3 regions of the Brevibacillus sp. NPDC058079 genome follow, and region 1 is predicted to be linked to each of the others. Evidence: riboswitches for the same ligand, from Rfam matches in the RefSeq annotation. Region 1 holds a riboswitch; each other region holds the start of a gene.
What was found. A riboswitch is a leader RNA that binds a small molecule or an ion and turns the genes downstream of it on or off. The one in region 1 is predicted to bind cyclic di-AMP.

Region 2: linked by a shared signal. The riboswitch ahead of ACFVS2_RS18405 (C40 family peptidase) and the one ahead of ACFVS2_RS28845 (quaternary amine ABC transporter ATP-binding protein) in region 1 are both predicted to bind cyclic di-AMP.
Region 3: linked by a shared signal. The riboswitch ahead of ACFVS2_RS29415 (CAP domain-containing protein) and the one ahead of ACFVS2_RS28845 (quaternary amine ABC transporter ATP-binding protein) in region 1 are both predicted to bind cyclic di-AMP.

Annotation. Positions count from the first base shown of each region.
Region 1 covers NZ_JBHVSO010000013.1:110,882-118,342, forward strand. The annotation lists gene kdpB (potassium-transporting ATPase subunit KdpB) at 1-961, opposite strand, end outside; gene ACFVS2_RS28825 (Na-translocating system protein MpsC family protein) at 1,129-1,497, shown strand; gene ACFVS2_RS28830 (hypothetical protein) at 1,554-1,964, opposite strand; gene ACFVS2_RS28835 (glycine betaine ABC transporter substrate-binding protein) at 1,983-2,918, opposite strand; gene ACFVS2_RS28840 (ABC transporter permease) at 2,915-3,754, opposite strand; gene ACFVS2_RS28845 (quaternary amine ABC transporter ATP-binding protein) at 3,738-4,964, opposite strand; cyclic di-AMP (ydaO/yuaA leader) riboswitch at 5,358-5,504, opposite strand; gene ACFVS2_RS28850 (cation transporter) at 6,250-6,450, opposite strand; gene ACFVS2_RS28855 (heavy metal translocating P-type ATPase) at 6,515-7,461, opposite strand, start outside.
Region 2 covers NZ_JBHVSO010000006.1:49,899-57,359, reverse strand. The annotation lists gene ACFVS2_RS18420 (cytochrome P450) at 1-851, shown strand, start outside; gene ACFVS2_RS18415 (sensor histidine kinase) at 1,042-2,427, opposite strand; gene ACFVS2_RS18410 (response regulator transcription factor) at 2,428-3,147, opposite strand; gene ACFVS2_RS18405 (C40 family peptidase) at 3,362-3,883, opposite strand; cyclic di-AMP (ydaO/yuaA leader) riboswitch at 3,888-4,027, opposite strand; gene ACFVS2_RS18400 (LiaF transmembrane domain-containing protein) at 4,347-4,751, shown strand; gene ACFVS2_RS18395 (PspA/IM30 family protein) at 4,816-5,511, shown strand; gene ACFVS2_RS18390 (class I SAM-dependent methyltransferase) at 5,606-6,184, shown strand; gene liaF (cell wall-active antibiotics response protein LiaF) at 6,199-7,089, shown strand; gene ACFVS2_RS18380 (HAMP domain-containing sensor histidine kinase) at 7,103-7,461, shown strand, end outside.
Region 3 covers NZ_JBHVSO010000014.1:80,485-87,945, forward strand. The annotation lists gene vanT (serine racemase VanT catalytic subunit) at 1-157, shown strand, start outside; gene ACFVS2_RS29405 (HAMP domain-containing sensor histidine kinase) at 200-1,291, shown strand; gene ACFVS2_RS29410 (hypothetical protein) at 1,411-1,686, shown strand; gene ACFVS2_RS29415 (CAP domain-containing protein) at 1,835-2,422, opposite strand; cyclic di-AMP (ydaO/yuaA leader) riboswitch at 2,430-2,587, opposite strand; gene ACFVS2_RS29420 (hypothetical protein) at 2,696-2,914, shown strand; gene ACFVS2_RS29425 (ABC transporter substrate-binding protein) at 3,252-4,256, shown strand; gene ACFVS2_RS29430 (helix-turn-helix domain-containing protein) at 4,408-5,997, shown strand; gene ACFVS2_RS29435 (GrpB family protein) at 6,140-6,655, shown strand; gene ACFVS2_RS29440 (aminopeptidase) at 6,766-7,461, opposite strand, start outside.

The DNA of each region.
Region 1 (7,461 bases):
GCTCCTTCTGGTCGACTCCCGCTACGGGAACGAATTCTGCCGCCAGTCGGTTTCCGTACGTGATCGTGCCTGTCTTGTCCAAAATGATCGTGTTGACATCCCCAGCCGCTTCTACTGCCTTACCCGACATGGCAATGACGCCAAAGCGAGTGACACGATCCATCCCCGCAATGCCAATGGCCGATAACAAGCCACCAATCGTGGTCGGAATGAGGCATACGAGCAAAACGACTAAAACGGAGATATCCAGCTCGATACCCACATACGAAGCAATCGGAACCAGCGTGACGACGACAATTAAAAAAATAAGCGTGAAGACGATGAGGACCGTATTTAAGGCAATTTCATTCGGAGCCTTTTGACGTTTGGCTCCTTCAATGAGCATAATCATCCGATCCAAAAAAGAGTCCCCGGGGTTCGTCGTAATTTTGACGACGATAGAATCACTAATGACACGTGTCCCACCGGTTACGGACGTCTGGTCACTGCCCGCCCTTTTGATGACCGGAGCCGACTCACCCGTGATCGCAGATTCATCAATCGAGGCCAAACCATCGATAATGTCACCATCTCCTGGGATGATATCTCCTGTTTCGACCAAGACCCGATCACCTTTGCGCAGCTCGCCAGATGAAATAACCTGCACACTGCCATCGGCTTTGAGTCGCTTGGCCTCCGTATCTCGCTTGGCTCGCCGCAATGTATCTGCTTGTGCTTTCCCGCGTCCTTCTGCCAATGCCTCAGCAAAATTCGCGAACAACACCGTGAATAATAAAACGGAAAAAACGACTGTATTCCACCCTACCTGATCCTCCGTACCAAAATACTTCGGAAACAACAGCATCAGCAAAATCAGAACCGTCCCGAGCTCTACGACAAACAGCACGGGATTCGACTTCATGACAAGCGGATTCAGCTTGCGAAAACTATCAAGCAGGGCCTTTCCTATCAATTGTTTCATAGCTCCTCCACATGCAATAACGCATAGATCAAATATAGAAAAATACCAACAGCAAAAATGGAGACGATCACCACAGGAATGTTTTCCCCCTCTTTTTTCGTAGGTTGACAGCCCCAAGACGGCTGAGTAATATTAGGCACAATGATAAATTATGGGAGGTATGGCGTTTGGCCATCTCTAACAAAAAAAAGCTGGAAGCCGAAATCAGCGAAGCATTCATAAAATTTCAGCGCGAACTGATTGGACGAGGTCCACAGGAAGCGAAGACCTACATCGTCGGTGATATGGTCATCGTCAGATTCAAAGGTGTTCTCACCGTCGAAGAAAAGCATCTGTCCAGTCACGATAAAGGTCGCCGCATCGTAAAAGAAATGCGCGAGGTTCTCCGTGAAATGTACAGCGAAGAATCGGAAGAAATCGTAGAAAAGCTGACAAGCCACAAGGTATTATCGAGTCATAGCGACATCAGCACGAAAATGGGTGAACGGATCGAGGTTTATGTATTGGACAAGGACCTCGAAAAAATGTTGGGCTAATTTTACGAAATGCGGCTCCGCCTTCATTTGCAGGCGGAGCCTTTTCTATTCCTCTCTTACCCACTCATCTGTTCAGCCAACCAGCCGTAGCCTTTATACCCGGGCTGGCTCACAATGACGTGATTCGCTCCGAGCGCCTTGTATAACATCGCGTTCCGATGCTCCTGCGTCATCACAAAAATCCGGCAGGTGCCCAACTGCTTGAACAGTGTCAGCAAGTCACGTCCCTCCGTCCACTCATCGGGAAAGATGTAGACGGAATGGTAGAGCAGCAAGGATTCCTGATCGCGGTAGCACTCGTCAAATGAGATGGGCAAAAAACGCTGAATCGTCTTGTCTCCAGGCACCGCAGTCAATGAAAAGGCACCGGGATTCCTCCCCCAAAAAGCTGGCAAACTGTCGCAGCATAGTGTCTGAACAAAAGAAGTGAATGCTTCTCCCTTGCCAATTACGAGATAATGCTTCATAGCAGCGCCTCCCCTTCCTTATTGGAGATCCTCAATGGACGAGATGTTCATGTACGAAGGAACCACGAGTCCGATTTTGGTTCCGTCGAGATTCGGACCCAAATCCTCGATTTGCCCACCAAATTTTTTCACATAGCTCTTATCTGTAGACGGCAGCCAAGCCGCAACCATCCCATCTACATCCCCAATGGCCACTCCTGCCCACATCGGTCCAGTCTGCACCTGACTCAATTCGACTTCATACCCCAGCTTCTTCTCCAGCACATGCTCTACGACATGCGAGCTGGCAATCTCGGAATCCCATGCTACATAAGCGAGAGTTAGTTTCTCTTTTTGAACAGGCTTAATGCCCTCTACCCATTTCGCTACTTTGGCTTCGTTGTTTTTTACCCATTCCGCAGCGGCCACTTCTGGATCTTTTCCGTCAATCATTTGAACCATGACCGACTCCATATCGGCTGGCTCCCACCAGAACTTATCCAGAAATTGATAGGCAGCAGGCTGATCCTCTTTCAGCCCTTTGCGCACGATGGTATGGATTTGTTCCGCTCCGCCAAAGCCGTTCTTCGGATCCGCCAAATATTTCAAATCCATCTTTTTAAACATCCAATGCGGTGTCCAGCCCGTAATGATAATCGGTTCCTTCGCTTCGTACGCCTTGATCAAAACTGCTGTCATCGCTGCATCTGAGCCTTCGACAAGCTGCCACTTATCCAAGCCATACAGGTTCATGACTTCCTCTGTCTTCACCATCGAGCCAGCTCCTGCGTCGATTCCGATGATTTTGTAGTCGAGCTTTTCTCCTAGCGCGTTGTCCGACGTCTCAGAAGGAATAGGACCGATCACCGTTGCTGTCGGTATTTGTGTGTTTGTGTTTTGGCTGGAGCAGCCTGCAAGCCAAGCTGTCGCTCCCATCATCACTGCCAGTAAAGCTGGAACCGTTTTGTTCATCATGTATTTCTCTCCTTTTTTCCTGCATGTTGAGTAAGCCGATCCAAGACGATAGCGATGATCACGATGGATAGCCCCGCCTCGAATCCTCTTCCTATATCCACTTGGGAAACGGCACGATATACGTCTGCACCCAAGCCTTTCGCCCCGATCATAGCCGCTATGACCACCATCGACAGGGCGAGCATGATGCACTGATTGACTCCCGCCAAGATCGTGGATTTCGCATACGGCAGTTGTACTTTCACGAGCTTTTGCCACCCAGTTGCGCCAAAGGCGTCCGCCGCTTCCTCCATTTCCGCTGGGACCTGACGTATGCCTAAGTTCGTGAGACGCACGATTGGCGGCAAAGCAAAAATAACGGAGGCAATGACTCCCGGCACCTCGCCCAAGCCGAAGAAAAAGATCGCGGGAATCAAATAAACGAACGCTGGCATCGTCTGCATCAAATCCAGTACTGGCGTGACCAGATTGCGAAACGTATCGTGTCTCGCGCAAAGAATGCCCACTGGAACCCCGATGGCGATCGAAATCATGGTGGAAGTGAGGACGAGTCCCAATGTCTCCATCGTTTCATCCCAGTACCCCAAGTTGTGGATGAGAGAAAGTCCGATAACCGTAAAGACCATGGACGCTCTCCCTGCAAAAACCCACGCAGCGGCCCCTAGCAGCAAGATGAGAATCAGCGAAGGTATCTCTGCCAAAACCGTGGAACAGTAAGTCACCATCGTGGAAATGACGATAGACATTGGATCAAACAATACCCCTTTGTACTGGCCCAGCACCTCCACGAACCCTTCCATCCATTCGCCAATCGGCAGCTTAGGCACGACGTCCATCACTCATCACCTCTGCTCTCTGGTGCTCTTGGACATTGACTTTGCCTACCAGCCCGCCAAACACCGCTCCTTTTACGATGACACCCAACAAACGCTGCTGCTCGCCCACTACAGCAATCGGGACGTGCAGATCTGCCATCATCGGAAACAAACTGTGCAGACGTGCGTCAGGTAAAACGGTAGGGAGGTCGGTTTTCATGATCATCTCCAGCGAATCTCCCGAACCGATCGCAAGTGATACGTCATACGCCGTAATCAAGCCGAGCAGTGTGCGCTTTTTGTCCACGACGTACAAGCTGGACACACCGTTATCCATCATGAGTTGCAGCGCCACTCGCGCCCCTTTGTCAGGCGTGATTGCTTCTGCCCGTTTCATCACATTTTCAGCAACGAGGACCCTGGACAGGTCGGCATCCTCCACGAATTTCCGCACGAATTCATCCGCTGGGTCTGCCATGATTTCTTCCGGGCGGCCGATCTGAATGATCTGTCCGTCTTTCATAAAGGCAATCCGATCGCCCAGCCGCAACGCCTCGTGCAAGTCATGTGTAATGAACAGGATCGTCTTTTTCATCGTCATCTGAAGCTCCAGCAGCTCATCCTGCATATCTTTTCGAATGAGCGGGTCCAGTGCACTGAACGCTTCGTCCATCAAGAGAATATCTGGATTATTAGCCAACGCCCGCGCCAATCCGACCCGCTGGCGCATCCCTCCGCTCAATTGATCCGGGTACGCATTTTCCCACTCGGTTAATCCAACAAGCGCGAGTGCTTCCCGTGCTTTTTCTTGCCGGAGCCCTGGTGGTACTTGTTGAATCTCCAATCCAAACTCGACGTTTTCTCGTACCGTCCGCTGAGGAAACAGGGCGAAATTTTGGAAAACCATCCCGAGCTTCTTCCTCCGCACCTCGCGCAAAGCCGTCGCCTTCATGTCCACGATCTCTTCCCCATCGATCTCGATGCTTCCGCTCGTTGGGTCAATCAGTCGATTACACAGTCGGATTAAGGTTGATTTGCCACTGCCGGACAGGCCCATGATCACGAAGATTTCACCTTCCTCGACTTCAAAGCTGACCTGATTTACCCCGATAGACTGGCCCGTTTGCTTGTAAATTTGTTCTTTTGTACGTCCTTCCGCCAGCAGCTTCAAGGCCAGCTCGGGCTGCTTGCCGAACACTTTTGTCAGTTGATGGACTTTCATTTTGGGCATGGTATCCCTCATCCTTCGTTTTTTCGTAAATGTAAAAAGCCCGCGAAGTTTCCACACTCCAGCAAAACCAAGCAGGCACGCTTGATTTTTACTCGTGTTGAAAATCCGCAGGCTTACGTAATACCTGGCGTCCATTTTCAGGACGCCCTGTACTCTGTCTTCCTGATTTCGATTGTCAGCGGTTTATGTCGTACCAACTGCCTCCCAGCGATCCACATCATTTCTTTCACGACTGTATCGCGTAAGCTGCTTATCGGTATTGCCATAAAAAATAGGCCGATCCATCCTTTTTCTCCAGAACAAAGGTCCCAAAGAAAAAGCCTGCATCGGCCTATTACACGCCCGCAAGGAATCCCCTTGTTGCGCATAAAATGCCTAGACTTTATCCATCCATGACCTTCCCTGCTTTGGCCGACGAGGTTAGCTGACGGGTAGGATGGCAGAGAAGACATTTCCTCATCCCTCCTGATCACTCAGGATTAACCCCAAAAGATTGGTTCCCCCGCTTCCGAGAATCTCGGAACTAGGCCGTATGTGTTGTTTCCTATTGAATCGTGATTGTGATTTGAATTATACGCTCGCTTCCAGTTATTGTGAACGTTCGTTTAGCACGGTTTTAACCGGATTACGGCTTTCTTTATGAGTCGGATTGAATTAGCTGTTGGTTGCTTATTCGATTGAAAGATTAGTGCGCTATACTCGCTATTGTGGCGGGAAGGAAACAGGAGAAAACGCTCAGATTCTTGGAACCCCTGCGAGGGAGCATGGGGTGCCCGGCTCCGTGAAAAAAAGCGAAACCGCGTCCAAAGTTGACTGTTCAGGATGCGTCTCAGAGGTGGACGCTAAAAGCAGTTTCTCTTTTTTTCACTACGCCTCGGTAGGTGTGTCCAAAGATCTTCGCTTATTTCTCCTGTTTCCTCTACGAGCTGTTGAGTTTCTACATGCTTTTTTAAAGACCTTTTGAATGCTACTTTCAAGATGAAAAAAGCGACTTGGGAAGAAGAACATTTCCAGTCTCAGCGCCTCTGGAGCCCTACCTAGCGGAGAAATGAATGGCGGGGGTTTTCAGCTTTTATCACATACAAAAACGTTGTAACGTTTTCAGTTTTGAAGCGCTCCCGACATTCATTTCGTAGCGGACAGTTTAACCCCTTGCGGGGCGTAGGCCGAAGCGTAGACTGGAAATGGGCTTCTTCCCCTCCACTACAGCCACTTTTACCTCAACACAAAAAAGCTCCCGCCTCAATGAATCAGGCAGGAGCTTTGCTTTTCAAAGACACGCTGATTAAACGACGTCGTAGCCTTGGTCTTCGATTGCTTCTTTTACTGCATCGATAGTCAAGTTGCTCTCGTTGTAGGAAACCTCAACCTTTTTTTCTGCCAGGTTTACTTTGCCTTCTGCACCCAGATCTTTCAATGTGTTCTCGATGCGTGCTACGCATTTGTTGCAAGACATACCTTCTACGTTCAATGTGATATTTGTCATGATCAATCTCTCCTTACATTTTATGTTGTATAGGTAAGGCGGACAAAGCCGCTTGTTACTGTTGTTACAGCTTTACTCGTTGCAGTCTCAGTGCGTTGAGTACAACGGATACGGAGCTGAAGGCCATTGCGGCACCAGCGAGCCATGGAGCGAGGAAGCCGATTGCGGCAATCGGGATGCCCAAAGTGTTGTAGGCCAATGCCCAGAACAGGTTTTGCTTGATGTTGCGAATGGTGCGTTTGCTCATCTCGATGGCGTCAGCGACACTAGTCAGTTCGCCGCGCATCAAGGTAATATCGGCTGCTTCCATAGCCACATCTGTACCTGTACCGATTGCCATACCGACGTCAGCGGTAGCAAGTGCAGGAGCATCGTTGATACCATCGCCGACCATCGCTACTTTTTTGCCTTGTTCTTGCAGTTTTTTCACTTCTGCGGCTTTGCCTTCAGGCAGGACTTCTGCGATGACGTGATCGATTCCTGCTTCACGGGCAATGGCCTCGGCAGTTTGACGGTTGTCACCGGTCATCATGATTACAGTCAGTCCCATTGCTTTCATGCGCTGAACAGCTTGCTTGGAGGTTGGTTTGATCGTATCCGCTACGGCAATCAAGCCAGCGAGCTTGCCTTCGACGACTGCGAGCATCGCCGTTTTACCGGAGCGCTCCAGTGCCAGCATGGTATCAGACACTGCTTGGTACGAAATTTGATGTTTTTCCAGCAAGCGACGAGTACCGACGAGTACTTCTTTGCCAGAGACGGTTGCCTGGATACCGAAACCAGGAATGGCTTCAAAAGATCCTGTATCGGTCAGGGTGATTCCTTTATCCGCAATACCGCGAACGATGGCTTGAGCCAATGGGTGCTCGGAATTTTTCTCAGCGGCACCGACCAAAGAGAGCAGCTCTTGTTCTTCGATATCAATGGCGATGACGTCTGTCAGTTCTGGCTCGCCTTTGGTTACGGTCCCTGTTTTATCGAGGACGATCGTATCCAGGTGGTGAGCCGTCT
Region 2 (7,461 bases), on a different contig from region 1:
TTGGACATGCCATCGATGTCGGTTTGAAATACGTGGCAAATAAAGGCTCCTCTTTTATCGACATTCCTTTGTCCGTACCTACCAAAAGCAATCGGGAGTTCCTGGAGTCGAGTGAGCTGCTGGACAAAACAATCTATTCCTTGATCGAAGCTCGTCGTAATAGCGAAGGAGAAGAGCATAAGGACTTGTTGGAGATGCTTTTGGCAGCGCGTGATGAAGATGATGGGCAAGGAATGACAGATGAGCAGGTGCGTGACGAGGTCATGACCATTTTTGTGGCTGGCCATGAGACGACTGCGAATACCATGTCGTGGATTTTCTATTTGCTGGCTACTCATCCCGAGGTGGAGCAAAAGCTGCATGACGAGCTGTCAACGGTGCTATGTGAAAAGCTGCCGACAGTCGAGGATCTTCCCCAGCTGAAGTATACGAATCTCATTGTACAGGAAACATTGAGGCTCTATCCTGCGGCGTGGACGATTAACCGGGAAGTGGTAGAAGAGGTTGAGATCGGCGATCACACGTATAAGCCCGGCGAAACACTGATGATGAGCCAATATGTCATGCACCGTAACCCACGCTATTATGAGCAGCCTGAACAATTCATTCCAGAGCGTTTTGACAGCGACCTCTTAAAAAGAAATCCAGCTTATGCTTATTTTCCATTTGGCGGTGGGCCGCGTGTTTGTATTGGGAATAACTTTGCTTTGATGGAGGCGGCTTTGCTATTGGCGACGATCGCACAGCGATATCGACTACGTCTGGCTGAACCGAATCAGGCAGTGGAGCCCGAGCCGTTGGTCACCTTGCGTCCCAAAAACGGACTGCCGATGCGTTTGGAGAAGAGATAGAAAAAAATGGAAATTGAGGGCAAAAAAAGAGGCATCTTATCACTACGGTTTCGCCGATTGTGTCAGATACCGAACTGGGGGTTATTTATCACTGAAAGCAACATGCTTACAAAAATTATTTTACTAGTAAAATATAAAGAAATAATTAAGTGGGAATAAATCTATATAAAGTAAGGGTAGCTTGTGAAAGCTACCCGTGGAAGAAGGGGATGGTGAAGGAGAAACTGCTTCCCATTCCCAATTCACTGTTTACCATCAGATCTCCGCCGTGAAGCCGGACGATGCTCTTGCAAATCGTTAAGCCTAAGCCTGTACCGCCACTGTTGCGATTTCGTGATTTTTCCGCCCGATAAAACTTGGTGAAAATCTTCGGCAAGTCTTCGGAGGCGATTCCTTCTCCTTTGTCGATCACAGTAAAAAGGACATGTCCTTCTCGCTGATCACAAGTAAGGTAAATGGAGCCATCTGGTTTATTGTAGTGAATGGCGTTGTTCAACAAGTTTTCCATGACACGTCGCAGCTTGGTCTCATCCGCTTCGATGTGTAGTTCATTGGAAATACGCAGCTTCCATTGAAAGGTGAGGCCTGCCTCTTTGATTCTTGGCAAATAGTCCTCAATAATTCCTCTCAAGAAGCTTTTGACATGAATGCGGTTAATGTTGAGTCGGACTTCGGAGCTTTGGGCGGTGAAGTCCTGCAACTCATCTAGCAGCTTTTCCAAGTCAGTCGTTTTTAACTCGATTTTGCTCATCTGTTTCTGTATTTTGGTCATATCCGTCACACGACCGGAGCCGATATATGACGCATACCCTTTGATCGTGGTGAGAGGTGTGCGGAAGTCGTGGGCGATCGAAGCAATCATTTCGGCCTGTCTTTCTTCCGCTAAGCGAAGCTCATCAACCATATCCCCGAAATATCGAAAGAGTTGGCCAAACTCATCATGCGATCGATACGTAAATGTCACTAACCGTTTCCCTTCCTGGATTTCTTGGGTGACGCGCGATAATTCGTTCACGGGCCGTAGTATCCAGCGAACGAACAAAGCGAGTAGAACCAATCCCACCAGACTAATGCTTCCGTAAATAAACCAAAGCATCATGGAAACCCCTGTCGTAGCCATTATGTCGTAATCATCTGTGTAGAAATAAACAACGATCTCCCCTGTACGCGGTGGCTCCTGCTGAAAATGGTACTCAGCTACCACTTTGAGGTCATTTTGCTTGGCAGAATCGCCACGGTTTGATGAGGAGGGAGAAGGCATTTTCAAATTATAGGCGCGTGATGTTTTGCTGTAGATGGTGTTTCCATTGGCATCCTTCACGAGCATGCGGTACATCACGTCGTCTGGCAACTGCTTTTCAAGCTCCAATCGTTCGATTGGGTCCTTGAAATTACTGACGAGAAGCAATTGATTGAGCATGACCTTCTCTGCGGCTTCCTTCTCAGCCTGGTACTGATTATGCCGATCATTTTTGAGTTGAGCGACAATAATGTCTTGAAAAACGAATTTAAACAACAAGATGTTTAGTGTGATCAAGGAAATGAAGGAGAGAAAAATTTTATTACGTAAGCTCATTTAAAGCTTCTCCCCGATAAATACGTAGCCTGTCCCCCATTGTGTTTTAATGAACTGACGCTCTGTTTCCAGCTTTTCACGGAGGTTTTTGATATGGACGGTCACTGTATTGAGCGAGCCATAACCATATCCCCAGACGCGGTCGTAGATTTGCTCTCTTGTAAAGACGATGCCCGCATTTTCTGCGAGGAATGTGAGTAGTTGGAATTCTTTGGTAGAGAGCTCGATTTTTTGATTACATACATAAACGGAATACGTTTCTTTATGAATTTCTAGGTCCTTGAATTTCAAAACTGTAATCGGAGAAGAGGCTGTTTCCTTCTCAGGCTGCTCCTCAGTATGCTTGCGAATGCGCTCATAACGACGCAGGTGGGCACGAATGCGAGCGAGCAGTTCTTCTGTATCAAAAGGCTTCGTAATGTAATCGTCTGCGCCAATTTCAAAGCCGACTACCTTATCTACCGCTTTTCCTTTTGCACTGAGAAACAGTATAGGCAAATCCCATTCACGGCGAATTTGAGAACAGAGCTCGTAGCCACTCATGTTGGGCATCATAATATCCAAAAGGATCAGATTGGGTCGCTCTCCTTGGCTGAGTAGGGAGAGTGCATCTTCTCCACTCTCTGCGGAGGAAACGGTGAAGCCCTCGTTCTCCAAAATGTCTTCTAGCAGTTCAATAATCTCCAGATTGTCATCGACAATTAAAATGTGATCTTTCACCGGAACAACCCCCAGTTACTTCTATTAATAAGGAATACCATTCAAAGAATGGGTCTTGTCTATCATAACATGCTTTGACCTGATCAGGGGAAGAAACCCCGTAAGTTATTAAGTTGTTCTAATATATGAGGGTACCTCTTTAGACCAGGTACTAAATTCCGTCAGAAAAAGCCAGAGACGTAGTGTCCCTGGCTTTTATTATTTTGCCGAACGACTATTTTTGAGCTGGTTTTTCCGGCAACGATGCAGCTTGCACCGCTTTTTCCTTTTTCGGAGTTTCTGCTTTCGCTAGAACAGGAACGCTGAGACGCTTGGCGCCTACATAACGCTTGCTCCAGTAGTATGGATCGCTCAACTTGGTGTTGACGACTCCACGACCAGATTCCGAGTGCACGAATGTGCCGTCTCCAATGTAGATACCCACGTGAGAAATGCTGCGACCGTTCGTATTGAAGAATACGAGATCGCCTGGCTGCAAATCTTTTCTGGTTACCTCTGTACCTAATTCGTACTGGGAAGCAGAATTGTGAGGCAGGTCTACACCTAACGCATCAAATACGTAGCGCGTGAAACCGGAGCAGTCAAAGCCCTTTTTGGACGAGCCGGAAGATTTGTAAGGGGTACCGTACAAGTCGCTGACTACTTCATTGAGAGTATTCTCCTCAGCAGCCTGTGCAGCGCCTGCCCCCATAGCAAGCATTCCAGCCATAAATAAAGATAAAATCACCTTGCGCAAAAGAAACTGCTCCCTTCGTGAGCCTACGAGGTTAGCTGAAGGGTTCGGTCGAAAGGACGCCCTAGGCTGCTAGGAGTAGCAACCATTCACCCCAAAAACGTGGTTCCCCCGTTTCCGCCAAGCGGAATTCGGCTATTTTTCGATGTTTTTTTACACGCACTCTTACGAAGATTCTACGCCAGTCCTTCTTTTCCTTCTTTTTCATCTACTTGTTCACATATTCGTCACAAAAATACCGTCAAATGCTGTAACGTTTTCGTTCAACAGTGCAAGACGCCTTTCGACGCGCGCTTGTTCTGCCTTGCGGGACAGCTTGTCCGATTAGGGCAGGAAATTGTCTCCGTCCAAGGACGGAGGGAAAAACCAACCGCACGCCCGTTATGGGAAGCCTATACCGAGGGCTACAATAAGGGCATAACGTTCCACAAGCACCACATGCAAAACGAATGGAGGTAAGCGAGTAATGAGCGAACGGTCTGGCAAAGTTCTACTCGGGCTGGTTCTGCTGCTAGTCGGTGGGTTGGTTCTTCTAGATCTGGTGGGTATCGATATCGGAGACTTGCTCGGGTTCATCATTCCCGGTGTGATCATGATATACGGTGCCAAAAAGATTATGGGACAAACCGGTTCACGCTTTTGGGGAATCCTAGTCTTCCTATTCGGGTTCCTGATGTTGATTGGCAAGCTTGACCTACTATTTCACGCACTTCTGGCCATTGGGGTGATTTATCTGGGATATCGCTTACTGCGTCCCAGTCAAGAACCTAAACAAGCTCCACCTGCTTGGGAGCGTGAATGGGCCCAAAAAGTATTAAAGGAAGATACGCTGGACGCTTGGGAGAGAGATGTAAGAAGACGCCCACAATAACGCCTATGTCGCAAGAGTCTTTTGGATGAACAATATGATGTGATATGATGAGGAGGAAAAAATAATGAGTATCTTTAAACGTTTGCGTGACCTGACAGTAGCTTCGGTGAATGATGCATTGGATTCGATGGAAGATCCGGTAGTAATGCTGAATCAATATATGCGTGACATGGAAGTAGAAATCGGACAAGTTGAAGTAGCAGTTGCCCGTCAGGTTGCACTGGAAAAGAAATTCCGCCAGCAATTGGACGAAGCCAATGCTCTGATCGAAAAACGCGATCGTCAAGTCAAGCTCGCCTTGACTGAGGGAGAAGACGAGTTGGCTCGTCGAGCACTCGCTGACAAGAAGCAGTACGAAGGCCGTGCAGCGGAATATGAAGGTCTCTACCTGTCAGCATCCGAGGCAGCTACGCAAATGCGCGAGAAGCTGGCTGAGCTGAAGGAAGAGTTCTATAAAATGCGTGCGAAAAGGTTCACACTGATGGCACGTGCACAAGTAGCTCGTACACAAAAGCAAGTCAATCAAGCAGTTGTCGGTATCGGCAATCCGTCCGCAGGCCGTGGCTTCGCCCGCATGGAAGAAAAAGTCATGCGCATGGAAGCAGAAGCGCAAATGAGTGGACAATGGCGCCAAACAAACCGCGCTTGGGAGAACGCTTTGTCTGAACTGGAAAAGGATGATCTCGATGCAGAACTAGCCAGCATCAAAGCATCCATTAATGAAGTAAAAACACCGGTAGCCAAACCTGTACAATCCTAATTCGACAGGAACTGGGGGACTGGGTGTAGAATAGATTGTGTCAATTCGGCAGCCTGTGTACATCAGGCTGCTTTTCCCCTAGGAGGTACGATTCTTGCAGGACTTCTTGGTCTTTTTGCGGCGATTTATCGCTGAGCCTGGACGCGTTGGTAGTATAATCCCCAGCTCTCGTTTTTTATGTGAGCAAATGTTGAAAAGCGTCGATTGGGCTTCAACCGATGTGATCCTGGAGCTGGGACCTGGTACAGGGGCATTTACCCAAACGATCTATCAGCGCTTGCGTCCCGGCACACAGTACGTGCTTGTGGAACGAGATTCCCATTTTCGCTCTATGCTTCAATCACGTTTTCCCGATCTTCCTATCAGGGAGGAAGCGACTAAACTTAGGTCTTACTTGGAGGAGCAGAACCTTGCAGGTGCAGATGTCATTATCTCAGGTCTGCCATTCGCCAATTTTCCACAAGAGCAGAGGGCAGCAATTCTGGACGAAGTTCAATCTGTACTGAAGCCAGGGGGCCTATTCATTACATTCCAATATTCGCTACAACTCCAAGCTGAGTTGCAGGATCGTTTTCCCTGGGTCAAGATCGACTTTACCCTGTTGAACATTCCGCCTGCATTCATCTATACATGTCGTAATGGTCAAAGTGAAAACGATCAGCATGGGGCGTGAGAGAGGAGACTTTTGTGAAACTGTCCCGTTTGCACAAAATGTTGGCTGGTATCCTGATTATTTTTACGGGAATCGGCCTTTTATTAGACAGTTTGGGTATCATTTCGTTCGGTTTGTTTGATTTGTGGCCGATGGTGCTTATTTATTTCGGCCTTCGTTTGTGGGGGCAGAAAAATCGGATTGGCGGAGGGATTCTATTCTCCCTGGGGACCATTATCGCGATGGATATGTGGTTTGGTGTTGGGATCGATGATTTGTTCCAAATTGCAGTGCCAATCGTGTTTATTTATTTCGGATTTCAATTGATTCGGGGCAAGAACAGCAAAAGAGATCACCGTGTGAATCAACCTTTGGGCGATACGGGGACCCCATCTGCTGCGGAGACGATTATGACAAGTGATGCGAGTGTTCCGAGTGACATGAAGGTTTCAACAGAGGAACGCCCTTGGCTAGACGGCTGGAACAAATGGAAGCAAGTTGGTGGCAAAATTCCTCATCACGAAAGAATGTCTTCATCACCTGACGACACGTTGCCAAAAGATTCCCGCAGTTCTCTGATTGGAGATTATCACCTGACCTCGGGGCGTTTTGAACTGAATCACTTGCATGTCTGGCATGGAATCGGGGATGTTGTGATTGATCTTTCCCGTGCAGTGTTGATGCGAGATGAGGCGGTTCTTGTCGTAGAGGGTTGGGTAGGCGATGTGACGATTTATGTGCCTGTCGATCTTCCTGTATCGGTAACGGCAGGGTTGAGTATTGGTGACCTGGAGGTGCTAAGCCACCGTCAGGGAGGTATCAATCGCAGTGTTAAGATTCGTTCTGATCAGTATGATGAAGCATTGCAAAAAGTAAACTTGCATATCTCGCTGCTTGTCGGCGATATAAAAGTCAAGTACATCTAGGAGGTACTGGCGGATGCGTCGACAGCGATTGGCAAGTATTCAGTGGCAATACGTGCGCTATGGCATGTTACTGGCCGTCAGTGCAATTACTGCCGCGTTTATTTGTTTCTTTTGGCTATACTTTTTATGGAGAGATCACCCCGGGATTCATCGGTGGTACAACGAAATGATCAGCGACCGCAACTTCGTGTGGTGGCTTAAAGAATATATAGGCATCAATCTGCCTGCCGATCCAGAGGGCTTGATTCAGCTTGCTGCTTTTGTTGTCTCTTTGCCTGCAGGTGTTTTAGTGGCATTGATCATTTCCTATATCATCGGCAATTTGTTGAAAAAGAGACTCAGTGTACTGTGGGAAGCTGCCATGAAGCTTGG
Region 3 (7,461 bases), on a different contig from region 1:
CATGGAAGAGGTGCAAAAAGGGGATGTTGTTACCTTTATCGGCAGAGATCAAGAAGAGGGTATCACTGCCGAGGAAATGGCCCATCAATGTAAAACCATTACGAACGAGCTGGTAAGCTGTTTGGGAGAACGTGTTAAACGAGTCTATCATGATTGATCTCTGGACGAAAATTGGGATAGGGAGTGGTTCATTTTTTCCATGGTGAAGAGGAGACATAGCTTTCGTTCCAAAATGCTTGGGCTTCTTGGGCTTGGCATGCTTCTGGCCGGTATCGTAACCTTTCTGCTTTATAAAGTACTCCAGTTTTACTATCGGATGGAGGTTAAGTACGAAGATCCGCTCGCCCAGGTTCGCCGTTTCATCAGGGAGATGGGGGATATCAATTTCTTTTTGCTTGTCTTTGCTCCCATTGCGATCTTGTATTTCTATCACCTGACCAAACGGTATGCGAGCTACTTTCGGGAGATTTCCACGGGCATTCATTATCTCGCCAGTGGAGACTTTACTCGGCATGTCCATATTCCATCCAATGATGAGTTCGCAGATATCGCCAAGGATATCAATCTGGCAAGTGAAATGCTGCAAAAGGCGGTAGAAAGAGGAGATTTCGCCGAAAGCAGCAAGGATCAGCTTGTTTTGAATCTGGCGCACGATTTACGCACACCGCTGACATCCGTACTGGGTTATTTAGATTTAGTTTTACGAGACGAGCAGATGCCAAAAGAACAAATGCGGCATTATGCGACGATTGCTTTTACCAAGTCGCAACGATTGGAAAAGCTGATTGATGAGCTCTTCGAAATTACGAGAATGAATTACGGCATGGTCAACCTCGAGCAAAAGGTCATTGATTTGAGTGAATTGCTTGTCCAGTTAAATGAAGAGATGTATCCTTCCTTTGAGAAAAATGAGCTAGTCGCACGATGTACGATTGCTGCTCAGTTAGTAATCGTGGGAGATGGAGAGCTGTTGGCGCGCGTATTTGAGAATATCCTGACCAACGCGATACGCTACGGGGGCGATGGCCAATTTATCGATTTGAACGCTTATCGTGAGGGCGATGAAGTGGTCGTACAAATCATGAATTACGGTGACCAGATACCTGAGGAGGCGCTGCCGCATATTTTTGAAATGTTTTTTACGGGCGATAAAGCGCGAACGCATCAAGGGGGAGGCACAGGACTCGGCCTGTTTATTGCAAAAAATATCGTCGAGAAGCATCGGGGAACGATTTCTGTTCAAAGTGATTTGATTCGTACATGTTTTGAGGTCAGGTTGCCGTATGGATGAAATGATCGCAAAAAAATGGAGACGCTTCAATGTCTCCATTTTTTTTATTGCATGATTCATGGGAATTCAAATTTTAACAGAATATTCTTATAACGAAACGAATTAACTTTGGGGGAGTTATGAATAAATACACATGGACATTGATAGGTGCGGTAATTGTTGCTGGAATATCATTGGCTACTTGGGCTGGGGCCATTAACCAAGGGGATAAGGAAGCACTACAGGCATATAAAAAAATGGAACAGGCACGTAACCAAGAGAACAAACCCTTAAGAAAATCGAGTAGGAATGTAACCCTGTCAGACTTTTCAATTCAGGGAGCTGTTTTACCAGAAGCAGATAAAATACGTAAATACAACGATACGAATATGCAAGGACTAAGACAAACCAACTAGAAATGGGAAGTAAATCTGAATAAAGCGTATAAAGCTAGCTGTTGGCTTTTCACGGAGATAGATGTTCAAGGGCCACTCCAGACAAGGCTTCGAAAAAACAAGAAAGCCGGGTCCCCGCTAGAGGACTCGGCATTTATATCCAATTTCATTATCCGATGAATTCTTGTACCCAGTATCCATTCACAAAGCCTACACCGATTTTGGTGAAGGAAGGATTCATGATGTTTTGACGGTGTCCTTCACTGTTCATCCATTGGTTCATGACTTCCTCAGCGGTGCGTTGACCCATGGCGATGTTCTCACCCGCGGTCATAGAAGATACACCGAATTGTTTCATCATGTCAAATGGAGAGCCATACGTAGGGCTTGTATGGTCAAAGTAGTTGTTGTTGGACATATCAGCCGCTTTTGCTTGTGCAACTTTGTTCAGGGAAGCATCCAGTTCCACTGGCTTCAGACCTGCTTTTGCACGCTCTTGGTTTACCAAATCAGTTACTTGCTTCCCAACAGAGGAAGCATCCACTTGTTGGTTAGCTTGTTTTACTGGCTGTTGAGCTGGCTGCTGTTGATTCGCTGGTGCTGCGTAAGGTGCTTGCATTTGCGGTTGGACAGGTTGCATATATGGTTGATACCCGTATTGCGGACATGTGGTAGCGGCAGAAGCTGTGTTAGAAAAGCCGGAAAGAACAAATCCCAATCCCAATGTCGCGATTGCAATAGTACCAAGGCGTTTCATATTCACATCGTCTCCTTTTTTTTGCCTACGAGGTTAGTTGACGGATTCGGATTGAGGAAACAACCCTACGCACTTTGGCGATTCACCCCATGCAGATCTCTCATCTGCAAGTAAAAAAGATCCCCCGCACTTCCATTCGAGAGGAAGTTTCGGCTGTTTTGTTTGGCATGACCTAGAATAACAGAGATTCACCGGTGAAAGAAACCCGTAAAATTTGGTAGGATTAATAAGAATATCTCTTGTTTTATTGAGAGGGTGGAGTCCGACACTCACTTGTCTTGCATCGGCAACGCCAGACCGCTCGAACAAGCGCTTCAGCACGCAGCTACTGAAATGCTCTCCTTGCTAGTCGAAGACTATCGGCTCTCGGTAAATGAAGCAAGCCTGCTGCTCGGCCAAGTCGTCGAATATGAGGTGGCCAACGTGTTCAATCCCGCTTACAGTGTCGCCTGTAAAATTCCAAAAGCATATTTACCTGTTCGCAAATCCTAGCCGCTCAATCGCTTAAGTGGGGTCTGACGTTAAAAGTTGAGTCAGAAAAAGGGATGCGCATATGATCGGCGGCTGCTCCGAATGCTTCCCGAGCTGATTCAGCATACCTCATAGACAGTGCAGGTGGATAGGGCCTCTTATGCGAGGCTCCTTTTTTTATTGTTTTTCGTTAGTCAGGAAGTGACGAGTTTGTATAAAGCTGGTCGTAGAGAATGTGTATTGAGCATGCAATCCAATTTGGGGTAAAATTTACTCAAGTAAGATGATAATGATTATCACTATAAATCAACGAATTGTTTTGCTACAAAACATAAAACTTATTGGAGTGAATTTAATCATGGCAAGATCGGGATTTATGAAAACAGGATGGATATCGCTTATAACGGCAGCAATGATTACGGTGACAGGTTGCGGCTCGACAGGCGATCAAGCTGTGGCCACGGTGACTACCGATCAGCCTGCACAGGCAACGGCAGCGCCAAGCGAAGCTCCGCCTCAGACGGAAACGCGCGTCGTAACCGATGGCTTCGGAGAGGTAGAGATTCCGACAAATCCAAAGCGAATCTCAGCTCTTTATCGTGAAGATTATTTGGTTGCGCTTGGGGTAACGCCTATTGTCCAATATTATAACCCGATGTGGGGCAAGCAGGATTATTTGAAGCTGGAAGTGCCGTTGTTCGACGTGACCGGCAGCATCGAAGCCATGCTTGTGTCCGAGCCGGACTTGATCATCGGCGCCGGAGAGGTCGATGTAGCACAATACGCGCTCTATTCCAAGGTTGCGCCGACGTTCCGCTTGCCGGACGACGTACTTGCGGATTCGCGCAAAACATTGACCTTAATCGCCGAATTGCTTGGTCTCAGCGACAAGGCGGAGCAGGTTCTTGCCGATTACGAAGCCCGTATTGTCGATGTGAAGGCGAAGCTGAACGCGGCGATCGGCGATGAGAAGCTTGTTGTTCTGCGGATGAACGTCGTAGATAAATCGATTAATATTTTCGGCATTCATAACACGTTTGTCGGACAAATCTTGTATGAGGATCTTGGGCTGAAGGCGCCGAGGTTCGCCGAGGCGATGACGGAGGGCAATATCGTCTTGTCGAAGGAGGTCATTCCGGAGCTTGACGCGGACCATATTATTTTGCTTCCGTCCAACGGGACGTGGGAGGATGAGAGCAACACGAAAGCGCTTGAGGAAATGAAGGCAGATCCGTTATGGCAGACCGTTCCTGCATTTAAGAACGGCCATGTATATCCCGTAGAGAGATCGTATTGGCAGACGGGAGCCATTACGGCCAACGGGTTGAAGATGGATGATTTACTTCGATTATTGGCTTCTTAGCAGGAAATAAGAGTGATTAAGTTCATTGGCGGGACTCATCGCCATAATTGAGAAAGAGCCGCTTTTCAACGAAGGTTGATGGGTGGCTCGATTTGATTTACACTATATTCATTGAGAATGAATATCAATTAAAAGGCGGTTGATAGTAACGATGGATATTGAACAGCGCAAACAAGCTGGGACTGCTCCTTTAGTCCAATATGCGCTGCGATCGATCCGCTTAGTCGTTGCGGGCGAGCAAGCAGAAATGAGTGATTTGGACGGCAGCGATAGAAACGATAAGGAAAGCTTTGAACTGCTCATTATAATGAGCGGGACGGGACAAGGAAAATGCTATTTGCAGGGGCCAGGAAGATCTTTATATGTTGATCAAGAGGTTATGAGCTGCAGCTATTACCAAGTGTGCTTCGAAACGAGCGGCTATGAAGCAGCTTCGAGCTTGCTGCCGGATAAGCAAGAGCTTGCCTGCGCACCCTTCGCGAAGACGATGGAGCTGCTTGATGAGTTATATGAGCTCCGCGGGGCGAGCGACGAGCTCGAGCTGTTCCAACGATTTGTGAGATTTCAAGAGCTGCTGCTCTTTCTATTCCGCCAAAATGCACCTGCAGCCGAGGATAAGGGAACGGATATCGAGCGGAATGGGGTAGAGCTTAGCATACGGCATATTCATCAGTATTACCGTGAGCTTCTGAACTTGGAGGAGCTGTCCTCCCTCGCAGGCATTGATCGCTGGAAGTATACCCGTCTGTTCAAAGAGGCTACGGGTCAAGTACCGCTTCAGTACTTGAATGAAGTACGGATTAATCAAGCCAAGAAGTGGCTGGCAAGCGCCGATGACAAGCTGCTCGATATTGCGCTGAATGCAGGTTTCAACAATGAATATTATTTCAATCGTCGTTTCAAGCAGACGGTAGGCATATCGCCCGGACAATACCGTCGCAGCCGCAAGGGACAGCTTAGAGTAGTAGCGCCGTATTTGGAGGATTTCATAGTCGCGCTGGATATGCAGCCTATCGCCCAGTATTGGCATGCGAAATGGGGAAAACAAGACTATCTAGGCTTAAACCATATTCCGACGTTCGACGAGAACGGCGGCAACTTTGACGCGCTTTCCGGTTATAAGCCGGATTTGATATTGCTTATAGATCGTTACGAGCAACTGCAATATTCTCAGTGCCGACGCATATCCAACACGTGCATCCTGCGTGAGCAGACAAGTAATTGGCGTACGCTGCTGCGTACCGTCGCTGATTATTTCGGTCGGACGGAGTTGGCCGACGATGCTATCGCAAAGTATGATTTCAAAGCACGGAGCACGAGTCATACGCTGAGTCAGGTTATGAAAGGTGAAACGGTCGCTTTTTTACGTATCTCGGCGGACCACATCATCCAATATGCGGGAGAAGGGCAAGGCTTTGTTTCGACTGTTCTCTATGGCGATGTTGGCTTGCGCTCCCATTCCGCAGTAGGTGTAGCTTCAAAAGCGAATAGGCCGGGCATGTTCAATCTCTCTGTAGAGGACCTGCGTACGTTAACCGCGGATCATCTGTTCATTACTTTCGATAAGTGGCATAGTCAGGCAGAAGGAAAGGAGAGGGAACTGCTGGAGCAGCCAGAGTGGCGTGATCTGCCTGCTGTACGAAACAACCGCGTTTACGAGGTTGATTTTCTAACTTGGATGAATAACGGAATTATTTCCAACGGCAAAAAAATCGATGATATACTGCGATCGTTAGCTTGATTTGGTTTTGCTTGCGACTGAATGGTCTGCATCTGTACAGAGATAACAAAGTTTTAGACCAGGACCGTTGAACTAACGGGCAGTTACGCTCAACGAATTTGGATTATAATAGAATGATTAATTTGATGCAGAGGTGATAGGAGTGCTAGGACTACCCAAAGGTAAAGTCTTTCTTATCGCTTGGACGGCAGAGTGGGAGAAGGAATTTATATGGGAGAAAACACAGATAGAAAATGAACTTGGCGAACTTATCTTGGCAGTCCACCATATAGGCAGTACGGCTGTGAAAAACTTATCGGCGAAACCTATAATTGATATTGGAATTGAATTAAAAGATTATCAACATGGGAGTGAATGTGTCCAAGGCTTAGAGAGGCTTGGATATGCTTATAGGGGAACAAACATACTTCCCGACAGACATTATTTCAGTAAGGGTGAGCCAAGAACTCATCAAATTCACATGTTCCAAACAGGCAGTTTGTATCTAGAAAAGATACTTGCATTTAGAGACTATTTATTGAAAAATGACGCAGCACTAAACGAATATCAAGAGTTGAAAGTGAAACTCTCCCAGAAACACGAAAAAGATAAACTACTGTATACGGATGAAAAAACTGAGTTTATAAATTCAATTTTGGACAGTTTAGGATTCAACTAACGGGTACGATAGCTCAATGGACCAGGCCAGTCTAATACTTTATTTTCTCTGAACAATAGAAAATGGGCTAGGGAACCTCATTCCCTAACCCATTTTTTCATTCATTTCATTTAAATCAAATTCTCCGGATTCAAGCCTTCCAGCTCTGGCAACACAAAGATCCCGTCTTTTCTGATCAGCACATCGTCAAACCAGATTTCGCCGCCGCCGTATTCAGGGCGTTGGATTTGGACCAAGTCCCAGTGAATGGAGGAGCGGTTGCCGTTGTCTGCTACTGTGTAAGCATTCCCTGGCGTGAAGTGGAAGCTGCCCGCGATTTTTTCGTCAAACAGGATGTCCAGCATTGGGTGGAGGATGTGCGGGTTGAAGCCGATCGCGAATTCTCCGATATAGCGTGCGCCCTCGTCAGTGTCGAGGATGTCGTTCAATGCTTTGGTATTGGAGCTGGTCGCTTCCACGATTTTTCCTTCTTTGAAAGTGAACTGAACATCATTGAAGGTAACGCCGTTGTAGATCGATGCCGCGTTGTAGAAAATCGTTCCTTCCACGGAATCGCGCACAGGAGCGGTGTATACTTCACCATCCGGGATATTGCGTTTGCCGTCGCATTTGATGGCATTGATTCCTTTAATGGAGAATCGCAGGTCAGTTTTTGGACCGACAATGCGTACACGATCGGTGCGCTCCATCAGCTCTTTCAACGGAGTCATGGCAGCGGACATTTTTGCGTAGTCTAGATTGCAGACGGAGAAGTAGAAGTCTTCAAAGCCCTCGAGACTCATTTTGGACAGTTGCGCCATCGACTT